Regions from separate parts of the Pseudomonas sp. S34 genome, predicted to be linked through region 2. Evidence: predicted binding sites of a transcription regulator. Region 2 holds the regulator's gene; the other holds the start of a gene.
What was found. The regulator FliA, encoded in region 2, starts transcription of late flagellar genes. The targets are predictions, from matches to a motif close to CTAAAGTTTNNNNNNNNNNNGCCGNTAA.
Positions count from the first base shown of each region.

Region 1: PspS34_RS02110 (methyl-accepting chemotaxis protein) is a predicted target of FliA. The motif match lies at 1,456-1,483, and genes of this name have one in related genera.

Region 1 is NZ_CP019398.1:478,666-482,090, reverse strand. Features, by position in the region: gene PspS34_RS02125 (hypothetical protein) at 1-514, shown strand, start outside; gene PspS34_RS02120 (cell division protein ZapA) at 640-942, opposite strand; gene PspS34_RS02115 (hypothetical protein) at 939-1,169, opposite strand; gene PspS34_RS02110 (methyl-accepting chemotaxis protein) at 1,539-3,164, shown strand.
Region 2 is NZ_CP019398.1:1,694,113-1,707,118, forward strand. Features, by position in the region: gene flhF (flagellar biosynthesis protein FlhF) at 1-574, shown strand, start outside; gene fleN (flagellar synthesis regulator FleN) at 691-1,521, shown strand; gene fliA (RNA polymerase sigma factor FliA) at 1,518-2,258, shown strand; gene PspS34_RS07445 (chemotaxis response regulator CheY) at 2,426-2,797, shown strand; gene PspS34_RS07450 (protein phosphatase CheZ) at 2,819-3,607, shown strand; gene PspS34_RS07455 (chemotaxis protein CheA) at 3,654-5,918, shown strand; gene PspS34_RS07460 (chemotaxis response regulator protein-glutamate methylesterase) at 5,967-7,091, shown strand; gene PspS34_RS07465 (flagellar motor protein) at 7,091-7,831, shown strand; gene motD (flagellar motor protein MotD) at 7,844-8,734, shown strand; gene PspS34_RS07475 (ParA family protein) at 8,778-9,566, shown strand; partial or broken gene PspS34_RS28860 (outer membrane lipoprotein carrier protein LolA) at 9,568-9,695, shown strand; gene PspS34_RS07480 (CheW domain-containing protein) at 9,693-10,622, shown strand; gene PspS34_RS07485 (chemotaxis protein CheW) at 10,699-11,184, shown strand; gene PspS34_RS07490 (DUF2802 domain-containing protein) at 11,185-11,577, shown strand; gene PspS34_RS07495 (IS3 family transposase) at 11,780-12,616, opposite strand; gene PspS34_RS28475 (IS3 family transposase) at 12,613-12,918, opposite strand.

The DNA of each region.
Region 1 (3,425 bases), 1.2 Mb from region 2:
TGGCGACATTTGCATCACACCTCAAGGTACCTTTAAACTCATTAGCCAAGCCTTTATGATTCGCACTAATGGCCTCTATTTCCCTAACTGGCACTTCGATGCGGTTAACGAGGCTGCTGATTCACTTAACCCTGAACATCAAGATGATCCTGAAGCTGACGATCCAATCTGGGTAACCCTAAATGAATCAATTAAACTTTCCCACCCCGGAAATTCTTACAATTTTAACATCCCAAACAACCCACCGACATATATGGCACGCTCCAAAAAGTTCATTAGCCATAAAATGGACGGGAGCGAATGGAGCATCGAGACGATTGTAGAAGCTGCGGGACATCAGGATATTCAGCTAAATACAAACGTTGAGGCCCGACTAGGTATTTTGCCTTATGCCAAATCCGGCGATATTGTACTAAACGCAGACAATAATCTTTACAAAGTCGAATTTAAACTCTTCAGTCGAAGCCCTTCATCGCACCTCTATTCTTTCGGCTTAGGATTAGAAAATATTTGATCGACAATAATGATGACAAATCAAGAGAGGGAGGCTTACCGCCTCCCTTTTGAACATGCCGATTAATGAAGAAAATTACTCCCGAAAAGCCCTCGCTGAATACCCTCGAAGAAAAAGTCCTCCTGTCAACCTTGGCCTATTGTTCTAGCAATCGTCTCAACCGTGGCGCTGACTTGCTCTTGGTAACGGTCGAGGTCGAGCTTGTGCTGTTTCTGCATTTCGATCTGCTGGGAGCACAGATTCATCGCCGCCAGCACCAGCAATCGGTCACCGATCAGCGTCGGGTACTTCCTCTTGGTTTCGGCCAGGGCTGCCTTCAACATCATCGCGGCGTCCAGCAGGGTCTGTTCTTCCCCGGCCGGTGCCTTGATCGAATAGTCCTCCCCCAGGATCGAGACGACTTTTACCCCTGCGGCGTTGTAACTCATGCGCTGACAGGGCCTGCGCTGACGCGCTCAACCAGGGCCTGGATGCGAGCCGCCGTGGCGCCTTGCTTCTCTTCCTGCTCCATCAGGTTCAGTTGCAGGCTTTCATTTTCATCCTTGGCCTGGGCCAGTTCTGCGGTCAGGGTCTGGTTGGTGCCGAGCAACGTCTGGTTCTGTTGCACCAGGTCACTGACCAGTTGTTCCAATTGGCTTAGGGATGCTTCCAACATTTTGATTTTCCGGGCTTTTTCAAAGGGCGCGTACGATAAAGAAAAGTCACCCTGGATGCCAGGGTTATACAGGCGCAAAGCCTTGATTTTGCTGACAAGTGACCTTTCTCGCGAACTGTAGAGACTGTGATACCCCGATCTGGTTCCTGCACTTCGTCGCCCGCCTATGCAGGAGCGAGCTTGCTCGCGATGGACGTGAACGATATCGCGCCCTGTCTGAATGATTGCGTTGTCCATGCGTTTTTCGCGAGCGGGCTCGCCCGGTCGCAGTAAAAACGCGCAAGGACTCAAGACTTCAGTCCGGCGACCGATAAGCCATCCATACAGCAGCCTCAGCCCCGCGCGGATGCGCTCTTCTCGGTGATTGCCATGTCCCTTCGTAATATGAATATCGCCCCTCGGGCGTTCCTCAGCTTTGCCCTGATTGGCGGCTTGATGATGGTTCTGGGGGTGTTTGCCTTGAATCAGATGAGCAAGATCCGCGGCGCGGCCGAGAACATCACCAACAACAGTGTGCCGAGCATCAAGAGCCTGGACGACTTCACCCAGCTCACCTTGCGCCTGCGCGTGCTGTCCTATCGCTTGCTGGTGAACCGCGAGCCTGATGTGCAGCAGAAAACCATGGAACTGCTGGAGACGCGCAACCAGCAGATTCGCACGGCCCAGGCAACCTACGAAAAGCTGATCGCCAGCCCGCAGGAACGTGCGACCTACGATCAATACGTACAGCTGCTGGGTCAATACCGCCAGATCGAAGACCGGATGAAGACCCTGTCGCGCAACAATCAGGTCGATGAATTGCGCAGCCTGCTCAACACCGATTTGCTCAACAACTCCGAAGCGGTCAACACCGTGTTGAACCGCCTGCTGGAGATCAACACCCAGCAGAGCCACGACACCAACCAGCAGTCGGCGGATCAATACGATTCGGCGTTCAACCTGGTAATCACCCTGTTGGTGATCGCCACCGCCTTGACGCTGCTGCTCGCCTGGTTGCTGACCAACAGCATCACCCAACCGATCGCCAATGCCCTGGGCGCCGCCGAACAGATTGCCGAAGGCAACCTGACGCGCCCGATCACCGTTGACGGCCAGGATGAAGCCGGCCGTTTACTGCTGGCCATGTCGAAGATGCAGGAAAAACTGCGCGACACACTGCAGCGCATTTCCGGCTCGGCCACGCAACTTGCGTCTGCCGCAGAAGAACTCAACAGCGTCACCGACGAAAGCGCCCGCGGCCTGACCCGGCAGAACAACGAAATCGAACAGGCTGCCACCGCAGTCAACGAAATGACCAGCGCCGTGGAAGAAGTCGCGCGTAACGCGGTCAGCACGTCCGAGGCCTCGAAGAACGCCACCACATCTGCCGGTGACGGCCGTGACCTGGTGCAGGAAACCGTCAGCGCCATCGAACGCATGAGCGCCGACGTGCAGAGCACCGCGACCCTGATCGGCGACCTGGCCAACGAGTCCCGTGACATCGGCAAGGTACTGGATGTGATCCGTGGCCTGGCCGACCAGACCAACCTGCTGGCCTTGAACGCCGCCATCGAGGCCGCGCGCGCCGGTGAGGCCGGTCGTGGTTTTGCGGTGGTGGCCGACGAGGTACGTGCCCTGGCTCACCGCACCCAGCAGTCGACCAGCGAGATCGAACGCATGATCGGCAGTATCCAGAGCGGCACCGAGCACGCGGTGGATTCGATGCGCAACAGCACCGAACGCGCCGAATCGACCCTGAACATCGCCCGCGGCGCCGGGATGTCGCTGGACACCATCAACAGCGCCATCGTCGAAATCAACGAGCGCAACCTGGTGATCGCCAGCGCCGCTGAAGAACAGGCACAGGTGGCCCGTGAAGTGGATCGCAACCTGGTTAACATCCGTGACCTGTCGGTACAGTCGGCCACCGGGGCGAATCAGACGAGTGCGGCGAGCAATGAACTGTCGCGCCTGGCGGTAGACCTGAACACCCTGGTTGGGCGGTTTAGCCTTTAACGAGCACCGCTGACTCTGTGGCGAGGGGGCTTGCCCCCGTTGGGCTGCGCAGCGGCCCCTTCCCTGTTAACCGCGTACATCCATTAAATCGCATCTACCGGATTTACGACTGCTTCGCAGCCGAACGGGGGCAAGCCCCCTCGCCACAATGATTTCACCCGGCGTGAAGAATCGCCTGCAAAAAGCTTTTTGACAGCATCACATTTCAACAGGTTAGAATCGCTGGCACGCAGACTGCATGGTCAGTTTGCGCCCGCCTTT
Region 2 (13,006 bases):
GCAGAACATTGCGCTGGTGAGCATGGACAGCTTCCGCATCGGTGCCCAGGAGCAGCTCAAGACCTTGGGGCGCATTCTCAATGTGTCGGTGACCCACGTCGACCCTGGCCAGTCCTTGGTGCAGGCGCTGGAGCCATTGCTGCGCAAACGCGTGGTGCTGATCGATACCGCGGGCCTGCAGGCCAGCGATCCGGCGCTGCGCATGCAGCTCGAAAGTCTGGCCGGTCGCGGCATCCGTTCAAAAAATTATCTGGTTCTGGCAACCACCAGCCAGAAACAGGTTCTAACGGCCGCTTATCACAGTTACAAGCGCTGCGGGCTCGCCGGCTGCATTCTGACTAAACTGGATGAAACGGCTAGTCTGGGCGAGGTGTTGAGCCTTGCCATCAGTCATGAACTGCCGGTGGCTTACCTGACCGATGGCCCGCGGATCCCGGATGATTTGCATCTGCCGCGCCGTCATCAATTGGTCAGCCGCGCCGTGAGTGTGCAAATGCAGGAAGAACCCAGCGAAGAAGCCATGGCTGACATGTTCGCTGACATCTACCACAGCCCGACCAAGCAGGTTGGCTGAGGTAAAAATGAACAGTTTTTATACCTACATCGATGGTCTGCCATGCATTGTTCCGTTTGTGAACGCGCAGCCAGTAATGTGGCCTCCGTCTATGCAAGACAAGGTAAAGAAATAACATGGGCAGCATGCATCCCGTACAGGTGATCGCGGTGACCGGCGGCAAAGGTGGCGTCGGGAAAACTAATGTGTCAGTGAACTTGTCCCTGGCTTTGGCCGAACTTGGCCGGCGCGTCATGCTGTTGGACGCCGACCTGGGGCTGGCGAACGTCGACGTTCTGCTGGGCCTGACACCCAAACGTACCCTGGCCGACGTGATCGAAGGCCGCTGCGAACTGCGCGATGTATTGCTGCAGGGGCCCGGCGGCATCCGTATCGTTCCGGCCGCATCCGGCACTCAGAGCATGGTGCATCTGAGCCCCGCGCAACACGCCGGCCTGATCCAGGCCTTCAGTGATATCGGCGACAACCTCGACGTACTGGTGATCGACACCGCTGCGGGCATTGGTGACTCGGTAGTCAGTTTCGTCCGTGCAGCCCAGGAAGTGCTGCTGGTGGTGTGCGACGAGCCGACCTCGATCACCGATGCCTACGCCTTGATCAAGTTGCTGAACCGCGATTACGGCATGAACCGCTTCCGCGTCCTGGCCAACATGGCCCAGAGCCCGCAGGAAGGACGCAACCTGTTCGCCAAGTTGACCAAGGTCACGGATCGCTTCCTCGACGTCGCCTTACAATACGTCGGCGCGGTGCCCTACGACGAAAGCGTGCGCAAGGCCGTGCAGAAGCAGCGCGCCGTCTACGAGGCCTTCCCGCGTTCCAAGTGCTCGCTGGCGTTCAAGGCAATCGCACAAAAGGTTGATACCTGGCCGCTGCCTGCCAACCCGCGCGGGCACCTGGAGTTTTTCGTCGAGCGCCTCGTGCAGCAGACAGCAGGACCTGTTCTATGACAGCCAGCGGCTACAACCTCTACAAGAGATCGGCGCGTGATGCGCAGTACGAGCTGATCGAGCGTTACGCGCCGCTGGTTAAACGCATTGCCTACCACTTGCTGGCGCGTTTGCCGGCCAGTGTCCAGGTCGAAGACCTGATCCAGGCCGGGATGATTGGCCTGCTTGAAGTGTCGACCAAATATGACGCCGGCAAAGGCGCCAGTTTCGAGACGTACGCGGGCATACGAATCCGCGGCGCCATGCTCGATGAAGTGCGCAAGGGGGACTGGGCGCCACGTTCAGTCCACCGCAATACGCGCATGGTCAGCGATGCCATTCGCTCGATTGAAGCTAAAACCGGCCGTGACGCTAAAGATCACGAAGTTGCGGCCGAACTCCAATTGAGTCTCGACGATTACTACGGGATTTTGAACGACACCCTGGGCAGCCGGCTGTTCAGTTTCGACGACCTGTTGCAGGACGGCGAACACGAAGGGCTGCACGAGGATGGCGCGAGTGCTCATGTCGAGCCGTCACGCGACCTGGAGGATGAACGCTTCCAGGCTGCGCTGGCGGATGCGATTGCCAATTTGCCGGAGCGTGAGCGACTGGTGTTGGCGCTGTACTACGACGAAGAGTTGAATCTCAAGGAAATCGGTGAGGTCCTGGGGGTCAGCGAATCGCGGGTCAGCCAGTTACACAGCCAGTGCGCGGCCCGTTTGCGGGGGCGTTTGGGGGAGTGGCGAGCGCGCTGAAGGCAGTGTGGGGACACTGCGAACGAGGCCGGTGTGGTGTTGAACTGCGCCGGTCGCGATCTGTTGTGCTCCAGACAGTCATTGAGTGCTTTGCCGGATTGATTGAAATGGCGTGTCCAGGTGCTGGGCGCGTTTAAGACTGCTTGGAGGTCGAATTGGACAAGAACATGAAAATCCTCATCGTTGATGACTTCTCAACGATGCGGCGGATCATCAAGAACCTGCTGCGTGACCTTGGGTTCACCAACACCGTCGAGGCCGACGATGGCACTACCGCCATTCCGGTGCTCAACAGCGGAAGCATCGACTTTCTGGTAACGGACTGGAACATGCCTGGCATGACCGGTATCGATCTGCTGCGTCACGTGCGTGCCGATGAAAAGCTCAAGCACCTGCCGGTGCTGATGGTGACCGCTGAAGCCAAGCGCGAGCAGATCATCGAAGCGGCCCAGGCCGGCGTTAACGGCTATGTGGTCAAGCCCTTCACGGCCCAGGCGTTGAAAGAAAAAATCGAGAAGATTTTCGAACGCATCGGTTGATGAGTGCGCCACGGGGGAGCTATGGGCAATAACGAAACTTCATTGGGCGATTTTGAATCGACCCTGAAAAAACACGCCCTCGAATTGGTCGAGAGCCTTGAAAAAGGCAAGTTCGGCGACGCGGTGCAATTGATCCATGAGCTCAACCAGACCCGTGACCGCGGCCTGTATCAGGAAGTGGGCAAGCTCACCCGCGAACTGCATAGCGCGATCGTCAATTTCCAGATTGACCCGCACATGCCGCAGGCCGAAGAAGTGTCGCAGATCACCGACGCCACCGAGCGCCTGGGGTATGTGGTCAAGCTGACCGAGGCTGCGGCCAACCGCACCATGGATCTGGTGGAAAGTGCCACGCCGCTGGTCAATGGCCTGGCCGATGAAGCCAAGGTGTTGAGCGCGGACTGGGGGCGCTTCATGCGTCGCGAAGTCGGCGCCGAAGAGTTTCGTGAACTGGCCCGACGGGTCGACGGGTTCCTGACGCGCAGCGGCACGGACAATCGCGCGGTGTCGGGCAACCTGAACGACATCCTGCTCGCCCAGGATTACCAGGACCTCACAGGCCAGGTGATCAAGCGTGTGACCCAGTTGGTCACCGAAGTTGAAAGCAACCTGCTCAAGCTCGTGCTGATGGCCAGTCAGGTGGACCGCTTTGCGGGCATCGAACATGACCGTGAAGCGATGCTTGCTGAAAAAGATCCACAAAAACATCTCTCTCAGGGTGAAGGTCCGCAGATTCATGCCGATAAAAGAGAAGACGTTGTGTCCGGTCAGGACGATGTGGACGATTTGCTATCCAGCCTAGGGTTTTAGAATTTTAGGCATTTTAGGTTTTTAGACCTTTAGGAGCACCCCCTTAATGAGCTTCGGCGCCGATGAAGAGATCCTTCAGGATTTCCTGGTTGAGGCCGGCGAGATTCTAGAGCAACTGTCCGAGCAACTGGTCGAGCTGGAAAGCCGTCCGGATGATGCGGATTTGCTCAATGCAATTTTTCGCGGTTTTCACACTGTAAAAGGGGGCGCCGGCTTCCTCCAGCTCAACGAGCTGGTGGAGTGCTGCCACATCGCCGAGAACGTGTTCGACATCCTGCGCAAGGGTGAGCGTCGCGTCGACTCGGAACTGATGGACGTGGTTCTCGAAGCGCTGGACGCGGTGAACAGCATGTTCAGCGAAGTCCGCGAACGCAGCCCGATCACGGCTGCGACACCGGAACTGCTCGCGGCGCTGGCCCGTCTGGCCGAGCCGCAATCGGCTGACGAGGCGGCTGCCGCACCTGTCGTCGCTGTGGTCGAAGCGCCTGTGGCTGAAAGCGAGTCGGGCGATATCACCGACAATGAATTCGAACAACTGCTGGACTCGCTGAACGCCGTCAAGGCCCAGGCCGAGGCCCCGGCGGCTGTTCCAGCGCCTGCCGGCAATGCCGCTGGCAGCGACGAAATCACCGATGCCGAGTTCGAGTCGTTGCTCGATCAACTGCACGGTAAAGGCCAGTTCGCCGTTGACGCGGTGGTCCCGGCACCGGCTGCGCCAGAAGCCCCGAAAGCGACTGGCGACAGTTCCGATATTACTGACGACGAATTCGAAGCACTGCTCGACCAGCTGCACGGCAAGGGTAATTTTGCTGTCGAGGCGCTGGAGTCGGCCATTGCTTCTGTGCCTGCACCCGCGGCACCAAGCGCGGTGGCGGCCGGCAGCGATCTGATTTCCGATCACGAGTTCGAAGCGCTGCTCGACGAATTGCACGGCAAAGGCAAGTTCACTGAAGTGGGCGCGACGGTTGGAACGGCAACCGGCGCCAACGCCTCGGTTGCGGCACCTGCCGCCAAGGCAGCTACGCCGAAACCGGTGGCCAGGGCCCCCGAGCCAAAAGCCGAAGCGCCGGCCCCGGCAACTGCTGCACCGGCATCGTCCCGTGCCCCGGCCGCGCCACCGGCGGAAAAGCCGGCGAGCGAAGCCGAGACCACGGTACGTGTCGATACCGCGCGTCTGGACGAGATCATGAACATGGTCGGCGAGTTGGTGCTGGTGCGTAACCGCCTGGTCCGCCTGGGCCTCAACAGCGGCGACGAAGCCATGTCCAAGGCCGTGTCGAACCTCGACGTGGTCACCGCCGACTTGCAAACCGCGGTCATGAAGACCCGGATGCAACCGATCAAGAAAGTCTTCGGGCGCTTCCCGCGCCTGGTTCGCGACCTGGCCCGCCAGCTCAAGAAAGAGATCAACCTGGAGCTGGTCGGCGAAGAAACCGACCTCGACAAGAACCTCGTCGAGGCCCTGGCCGACCCGCTGGTCCACTTGGTGCGCAACGCGGTTGACCACGGCATCGAGTCACCGGAAGAGCGTGAAGCCTCGGGCAAGGCCCGGGGTGGCAAGGTGATCCTGGCGGCGGAGCAGGAAGGCGACCACATCCTGCTGTCGATCTCCGACGACGGCAAGGGCATGGACCCGAACGTGCTGCGTTCCATCGCGGTAAAACGCGGTGTGATGGACAAGGATGCCGCCGATCGCCTGAGCGACACCGAATGCTACAACCTGATCTTCGCCCCGGGTTTCTCGACCAAGACCGAGATTTCCGACGTATCGGGTCGTGGCGTGGGCATGGACGTGGTGAAAACCAAGATTTCCCAGCTCAACGGCTCGATCAACATCTACTCGGCCAAGGGCCAGGGTTCGAAGATCGTCATCAAGGTGCCGCTGACCCTGGCGATCATGCCGACGCTGATGGTCATGCTCGGTAACCAGGCGTTCGCGTTCCCGCTGGTGAACGTCAACGAGATCTTCCACCTCGACCTGTCGACCACCAACGTCGTGGACGGCCAGGAAGTGGTGATCGTGCGGGACAAGGCGCTGCCATTGTTCTATCTCAAACGCTGGCTGGTCAGCTCCGCCGCTCACGAAGAGCAGCGCGAGGGCCATGTGGTGATCCTTTCGGTGGGCACGCAGCGGATCGGCTTTGTCGTCGATCAACTGGTGGGCCAGGAAGAAGTAGTCATCAAGCCATTGGGCAAAATGCTCCAGGGAACCCCGGGCATGTCCGGCGCCACCATCACCGGTGACGGCCGCATCGCGCTGATTCTCGATGTTCCGAGCATGCTCAAGCGTTACGCCACACGGCGTATTTGATTCTGGTGGAGCGAGGCGCCTGGCCTCGCTCCATCTAATGGAGTGTTTATGGCAGTCAAAGTCCTGGTGGTGGACGATTCGGGGTTTTTCCGCCGCCGCGTCTCGGAAATTCTTTCAGCGGATTCCAATATCCAGGTCGTCGGCACGGCGACCAACGGCAAAGAGGCGATTGATCAGGCGCTGGCCCTCAAGCCCGATGTGATCACCATGGACTACGAGATGCCGATGATGGACGGCATCACCGCCGTGCGGCACATCATGCAACGCTGTCCGACCCCGGTCCTGATGTTCTCCTCGCTGACCCACGAAGGCGCCCGGGTCACCCTCGATGCGCTGGATGCCGGCGCGGTGGACTTCCTGCCGAAGAATTTCGAAGACATCTCGCGCAACCCCGAGAAGGTCAAGCAACTGTTGTGCGAGAAGATCCTGAGCATCTCGCGCAGCAATCGTCGCGTCAGCACTTACAGCGCTCCGGCCCCTGTGGCCGCACCTGCTCCAACAGCTGCGCCTTCGAGCGTCGGCGGTTACGGCAGCAGCGCGCCCGTGCGTCCGGCACCGATCCCTGCGCGTACGCATGCGGCCACTGCGTCGTCGCCCGCGCCGAAACGCAAAGCCTTCAAACTGGTGGCCATCGGTACGTCCACCGGCGGCCCGGTCGCCCTGCAGCGAGTGTTGACCCAATTGCCGGCCAACTTCCCGGCCCCGATCGTGCTGGTTCAACACATGCCGGCGGCCTTCACCAAGGCCTTTGCCGAGCGCCTGGACAAGCTCTGCCGCATCAGCGTCAAGGAAGCCGAGGATGGCGATATCCTGCGTCCGGGCCTGGCGCTACTGGCGCCGGGTGGCAAGCAGATGATGATCGACGGCCGCGGCGCGGTGAAAATCCTCCCGGGTGACGAACGTCTCAATTACAAGCCGTGCGTGGACATTACCTTCGGTTCGGCAGCCAAGACCTACGGTGACAAAGTTCTGGCGGTGGTCCTGACCGGCATGGGCGCCGACGGTCGCGAAGGCGCGCGCCTGCTCAAGCAGGGCGGCAGTTCGATCTGGGCGCAGGACGAAGCCAGTTGCGTGATCTACGGCATGCCGATGGCCATCGTCAAAGCCGAGCTCGCCGACGCGGTGTACAGCCTGGACGACATTGGCAGGCACCTGGTCGAGGCCTGTATCTGATGGATGTTCTAAGCCTGATTGGCATCATCATGGCCTTTGTCGCGATCATCGGCGGCAACTACCTTGAAGGCGGTCACCTCGGCGCCCTGGCCAACGGCCCGGCAGCGCTGATCGTGCTCGGCGGCACCATTGGCGCCGCGCTACTGCAATCGCCGATGAGTGCCTTCAAGCGCGCCATGCAGATCCTCGCCTGGATCCTGTTCCCGCCCCGTGTCGATCTGGCCGGTGGCATCGACCGCGTGGTGAACTGGAGCCTGACCGCCCGCAAGGAAGGCCTGCTGGGCCTTGAAGGCATCGCCGATGCCGAGCCCGACAACTACGCACGCAAAGGCCTGCAACTGCTGGTGGATGGCGCCGAGCCGGAAGCCATCCGCAGCATTCTGGAAGTGGACTTCTACACCCAGGAAAGCCGCGACATCGAAGCGGCCAAAGTCTTCGAAAGCATGGGCGGTTACGCGCCGACCATCGGCATCATCGGTGCGGTCATGGGCCTGATTCATGTCATGGGCAACCTCGCTGATCCATCGCAACTGGGCAGCGGTATTGCCGTGGCGTTCGTCGCCACTATCTACGGTGTGGCCAGTGCCAACCTGGTGCTGCTGCCGATTGCCGCCAAACTCAAATCCATCGCGTTACGTCAGTCGCGTTATCGCGAGATGTTGCTGGAAGGGCTCCTGTCGATCGCCGAAGGTGAAAACCCTCGCTCCATTGAGTTGAAGCTTCAGGGCTTCATGGATTAAGGGAATAAGCTCATGGCACGTCGTCGCCAGCATGAAGAGCATGTAAACCATGAACGTTGGCTGGTTTCCTATGCCGACTTCATCACCTTGCTGTTCGCCTTTTTCGTGGTGATGTACTCCATCTCGTCGATCAACGAAGGCAAGTACAAGGTCATTTCCGAGGCATTGATCGGGGTCTTTACCGACTCCGACCGTTCGCTCAAGCCGATCCCCATCGGTGACGAGCGGCCGAAGACCGTGACCCCGGCCAAGCCGCTGGTCAAGGACAGTGACCAGGTCGATGCCGGCGTCTCCGGCACCAGCGATCCCCTCAAGAGCATCGCCGACGACATCAGTGTGGCGTTCGGTGACCTGATCAGCTCCAACCAGATGACCGTGCGCGGCAATGAGTTGTGGGTCGAGATCGAGCTTAATTCCAGCCTGTTGTTCGGCAGCGGCGACGCCATGCCCAGCGACATCGCGTTCAACATCATCGACAAGGTCGCGGCGATCCTGAAGCCATTCGACAACCCGATCCATGTCGAAGGTTTCACCGACGATCAACCGATCCGTACCGCGCAGTACCCGACCAACTGGGAGCTGTCCTCGGCACGCTCGGCGAGCATCGTGCGCATGCTGGCGATGCAAGGGGTGAACCCCGGTCGCCTGGCTTCGGTGGGCTACGGCGAGTTTCAACCGGTGGCCAACAACGCCACCGCCGAAGGCCGCGCCCGCAACCGTCGCGTGGTGCTGGTGGTGTCGCGCAACCTCGATGTTCGCCGCAGCCTGACCGGCACCGGAACCGCCCATGCGCAACCGGATGCCGCTTTGAAGCGTGCTGGCACACAAACTGCACCGACCCCGGTCAAGTCGCCGGTACGAGAGAACGCCGTCAATTCTCCGTCACCCGCATTAACACGTTGAGCTATTTCTCGGTCGATCCGTTCGGCCGGGAGGAACAATCCGAATGAGAGTCTGGGCAGTCGCCAATCAAAAGGGTGGTGTCGGTAAAACCACTTCCTCCATCGCTTTAGCCGGTTTACTGGCGGAGGCGGGCAAGCGTGTGGTCGTGGTCGATCTCGACCCCCACGGCTCCATGACCAGCTACTTCGGCTACGATCCCGACGCCCTGGAGCACAGCAGCTACGACCTGTTCCTGCACAAGGGCAACGTGCCCCAAGGCCTGCCGGGTCAACTGCTGCTGTCGACCAGTGACGAGCGCATCTCCCTGTTGCCCTCCAGCACCGCACTGGCCACCCTTGAGCGCCAGTCGCCGGGGCAGAGCGGTTTGGGCCTGGTGATTGCCAAGAGCCTGGCGCAACTGTGGCAGGACTTCGATTACGCCGTGATCGACAGCCCGCCATTGCTCGGCGTGCTGATGGTCAATGCCTTGGCGGCGAGCCAGCAACTGGTGATCCCGGTGCAGACCGAGCATCTGGCGGTCAAAGGCCTTGAGCGCATGGTCAACACCCTGGCGATGATCAATCGCTCTCGCAAACAGGCGCTGCCCTTCACCATCGTACCGACCCTGTTTGACCGTCGCACCCAGGCGTCCCTCGGAACGTTGCGCGTGCTGCGCGACAAATTCCCCGACGAAATCTGGCAAGGCTATATCCCGGTGGACACGCGCCTGCGCGATGCCAGCCGCGCCGGTCTGACGCCTTCGCAATTCGACGGCAAGAGCCGTGGCGTTCTCGCTTACCGTGCGTTGCTCAAGCATCTGCTGGCGGCGCAACTTGTTGCGCAGGTGGCGTGACATGAGCCCAATTCCTGTAGGAGCGAGCTTGCTCGCGATGGTCGTCAACGATGACGCGGGAAACCTGACACCCCGTGGCGCTCTCAGGTTCATCGCGAGCATGCCCGCTCCTACAGGTGCGTGCTCATGAACCGGCCATTGAAGACCACTTCGCGCCCGCAACTGGCATTGCAGTCCTACCTGGACAGCTTGCTGCAGGAAGTGACCGAAGAATTGACGCTGCCCGTAGAGGCAGTGGCCGAGGAGATCGCCGCAGAAGCGGTGCTGGACGAGTTTCAGGCAGCGGTGCTCGAAGAGCAGACCCGCGACGCCGCAGCCGCTGTGACGGTCGTCCCGGTGCAGGCATCGGTGGCGCCAGTGTTCAAGGCGCCGGTGATCGAAGCTCCGGTCCCTGTTATGGCGCCGGTCTCGACCATCGCGCCGCTGCTGCAAGCCTTGGTGCCACCACCTGTCGAGGCGCAGCCAGCAGTCGTCGAAGTGCAGCAAACCCTGGTGCCGCCGGTCGTCGATGTGCATCTACCACCGAGCAACACGCCGCCCCCGGTTGAGTCCGACGGTCGTCCGTCCTGGGCTGCCGAACCCTTCGAATGCCTGCTGTTCGATGTCGCCGGCTTGACCCTGGCGGTGCCGCTGGTGTGCCTGGGGTCGATTTACTCCCTGGCCGGTCACGAGTTGACCCCATTGTTCGGCCAGCCCGAATGGTTCCTGGGCATCCTGCCGAGCCAGGCCGGCAATCTCAAGGTGCTCGATACCGCGCGTTGGGTCATGCCCGACCGTTACCGCGACGATTTCAAGCAAGGCCTGCAATACGTGATTTCGGTGCAAGGCTACGAGTGGGGGCTGGCGGTGCATCAGGTCAGCCGCTCGTTGCGTCTGAACCCGAATGAAATCAAATGGAGAAGTCACCGAGGTCAGCGGCCATGGCTCGCCGGCACGGTAATAGAACACATGTGCGCCTTGCTCGATGTCGCCTCACTGGCCGAGTTGATCGCCAGCGGCGGAGCCCGGCACATGTCCGGCGGCAAGCCGGGCCACAGACCGACATCAGTCAAATAAACAAAACAGGCGACGTCACTCTGATGATGTTGCACAGAACACACACCGCCAGGGCGGTTTCTTGAGGGGGCAGGGTATGAATGACAAGGCAACGGCGGCAAAAGGTTCCGAAGATCCGATCCTGCAATGGGTCACCTTCAAGCTGGACAACGAGACCTACGGCATCAACGTGATGCGCGTCCAGGAAGTCTTGCGTTACACCGAAATCGCCCCGGTCCCGGGTGCCCCGAGCTACGTGCTGGGCATCATCAACCTGCGCGGCAACGTCGTGACCGTGATCGACACCCGCCAGCGCTTCGGCCTGATGAATGCCGAGATCAGCGACAACACCCGTATCGTCATCATCGAAGCCGACAAACAGGTGGTCGGGATCATGGTCGACAGCGTGGCCGAAGTGGTTTACCTGCGTCAGTCGGAAATCGAAACCGCGCCGAACGTGGGTAACGAAGAGTCCGCCAAGTTCATTCAAGGCGTATGCAACAAGAACAACGAATTGCTCATCCTGGTCGAGCTCGACAAGATGATGAGCGAAGAAGAATGGTCGGAACTGGAGAGTATCTGATTGATTCTCGAGGTTGCGGTCATTGTCCTGTTCCTGTTCTGGGCAGGCACGCTGGCAATGTTCCTGGCATACATTCGCGGTCAAAAGCAGATCGCCGCGCAACAGGCCCAGGGTGATGCGCTGCGCGATCAGCGCATCAAGGACCTGGCCAGGCGCGTCGAGGATTACCAGAACGGCAATGTGCGCATGGGCGAGGACCTGTATGAACTGCGGGCGATCGTCGCGCCCTTGCCGGACAAACTCGCCCAGCTGGAACAACGCGACCCCTCAAGCCTGTCGTTCGCCCAGGCGGCGCGACTGGTCGGGATGGGCGCCAGCGTCAACGAACTGACCCAGTCCTGCGGCTTGACCCAGGCTGAGGCGGAGTTGATGAGCAAGTTGCACAAGAACTGACAGCCTGTAGGAGCGAGCTTGCTCGCGATGGTCGTTAACGATGACGCGGGCTTCCTGAAGAAACGCGGCGCTCATACCTCCATCGCGAGCAGGCTCGCTCCTACAATGGTTCTATGTCGGACACAGAACATATGTTCACCGCAGATCATCTGTGGGAGCGAGCTTGAACCGGTCAAGTAATCCCGGACACCGGTTACGGTGCTTATGCCGCCTTTTGCTCCATGGCTATTGGCGACAGATAGTTGTTGTAGCTGTGGAGCCTCGTGCGGTTGTAGTACATGAAGAAGCGCACCATATCGGTTTTTGCTTCCTCGATCTTGCTGTAGCCACTACGAGGCACCCATTCTGATTTCAGCGTGCCAAAAAATCGCTCTGTTGGAGCGTTGTCCCAACACTGCCCGCGATGACTCATGCTTTGCAATATGTCTCGACGCTTCAGTTCTTCCTGAAACTTGCGGCTGGTGTACTGACAGCCCTGATCCGAATGGAACATCAGTCCCGGAGGACACATTCGAACCTCTATTGCCATGCGTAGCGCCTTGCTGACCAAGTTGGCGTCATTGACCAGCGAAAACGCCCAGCCAATGACGCGGCGAGCAAACAAATCGATCACGATGGCCAGATGAACCCAGCGCTCACCCACCATCAAGCTGGTCACGTCGCCACACCAGACCTGATCGACTGCAGCCGGCTTAAAATTGCGTTTGAGCCGATTGGGCACGACAAATGCTTCAACACCTTTGGATCTGAATGGGTGAGGCTGGCGTTGTTTACTGACAATGTTGGCCTCCCTCATTAGCGTTCTGACAAGGCCTCTTCCGATCGCGATGTTTTGGGACTTCAGGTTCTTGCTGATCATTCTGGAACCCATGGCTTCCCGGCTTTCGCTGTGCAGTTCAACCACTTTCAGCTTGAGTTCTTCGCGTCTGATCCGCGGTTTGGCTCGCCGCTGAAGCCACTCATAAAAGCTGCTGCGCTTCACATCGAAAACACGACACACAATGGCAGTCGGGAACGACTCTCTTAGTTCCGCAATCATCGAAAACGATCGGGATCCGACATCAAGAGAGCGGTAGCCTTTTTTAAGATCTCGGCTTCCATTTCCATGCGCTTGATCTTGGCCTTCAGTTCCTGGATCTGGCGTTGATCTTCGGTAATCGCCTTAGTGCCTTTAACTGGCTGCCCCTCGCGCTCCTTGCGAACCTGATCGACCCAGCGCCGTAAAGCGGTGGGCCCGATATCCAGCGATGCACAAACGTCTGGAACCGGGCAGTTATCATCAAGCACCATGCTGGCAGCATGCAGCTTGAACTCGCGGGTATAGACCTTTCTTTCGTTCATGGAACCTCCAAGTTGGCGAAATCATATCGCCCTTAAGAGGTGTCCGGAATTATTAGGCCAGTTCAGCTTGCTCGCGATGGTCGTTAAC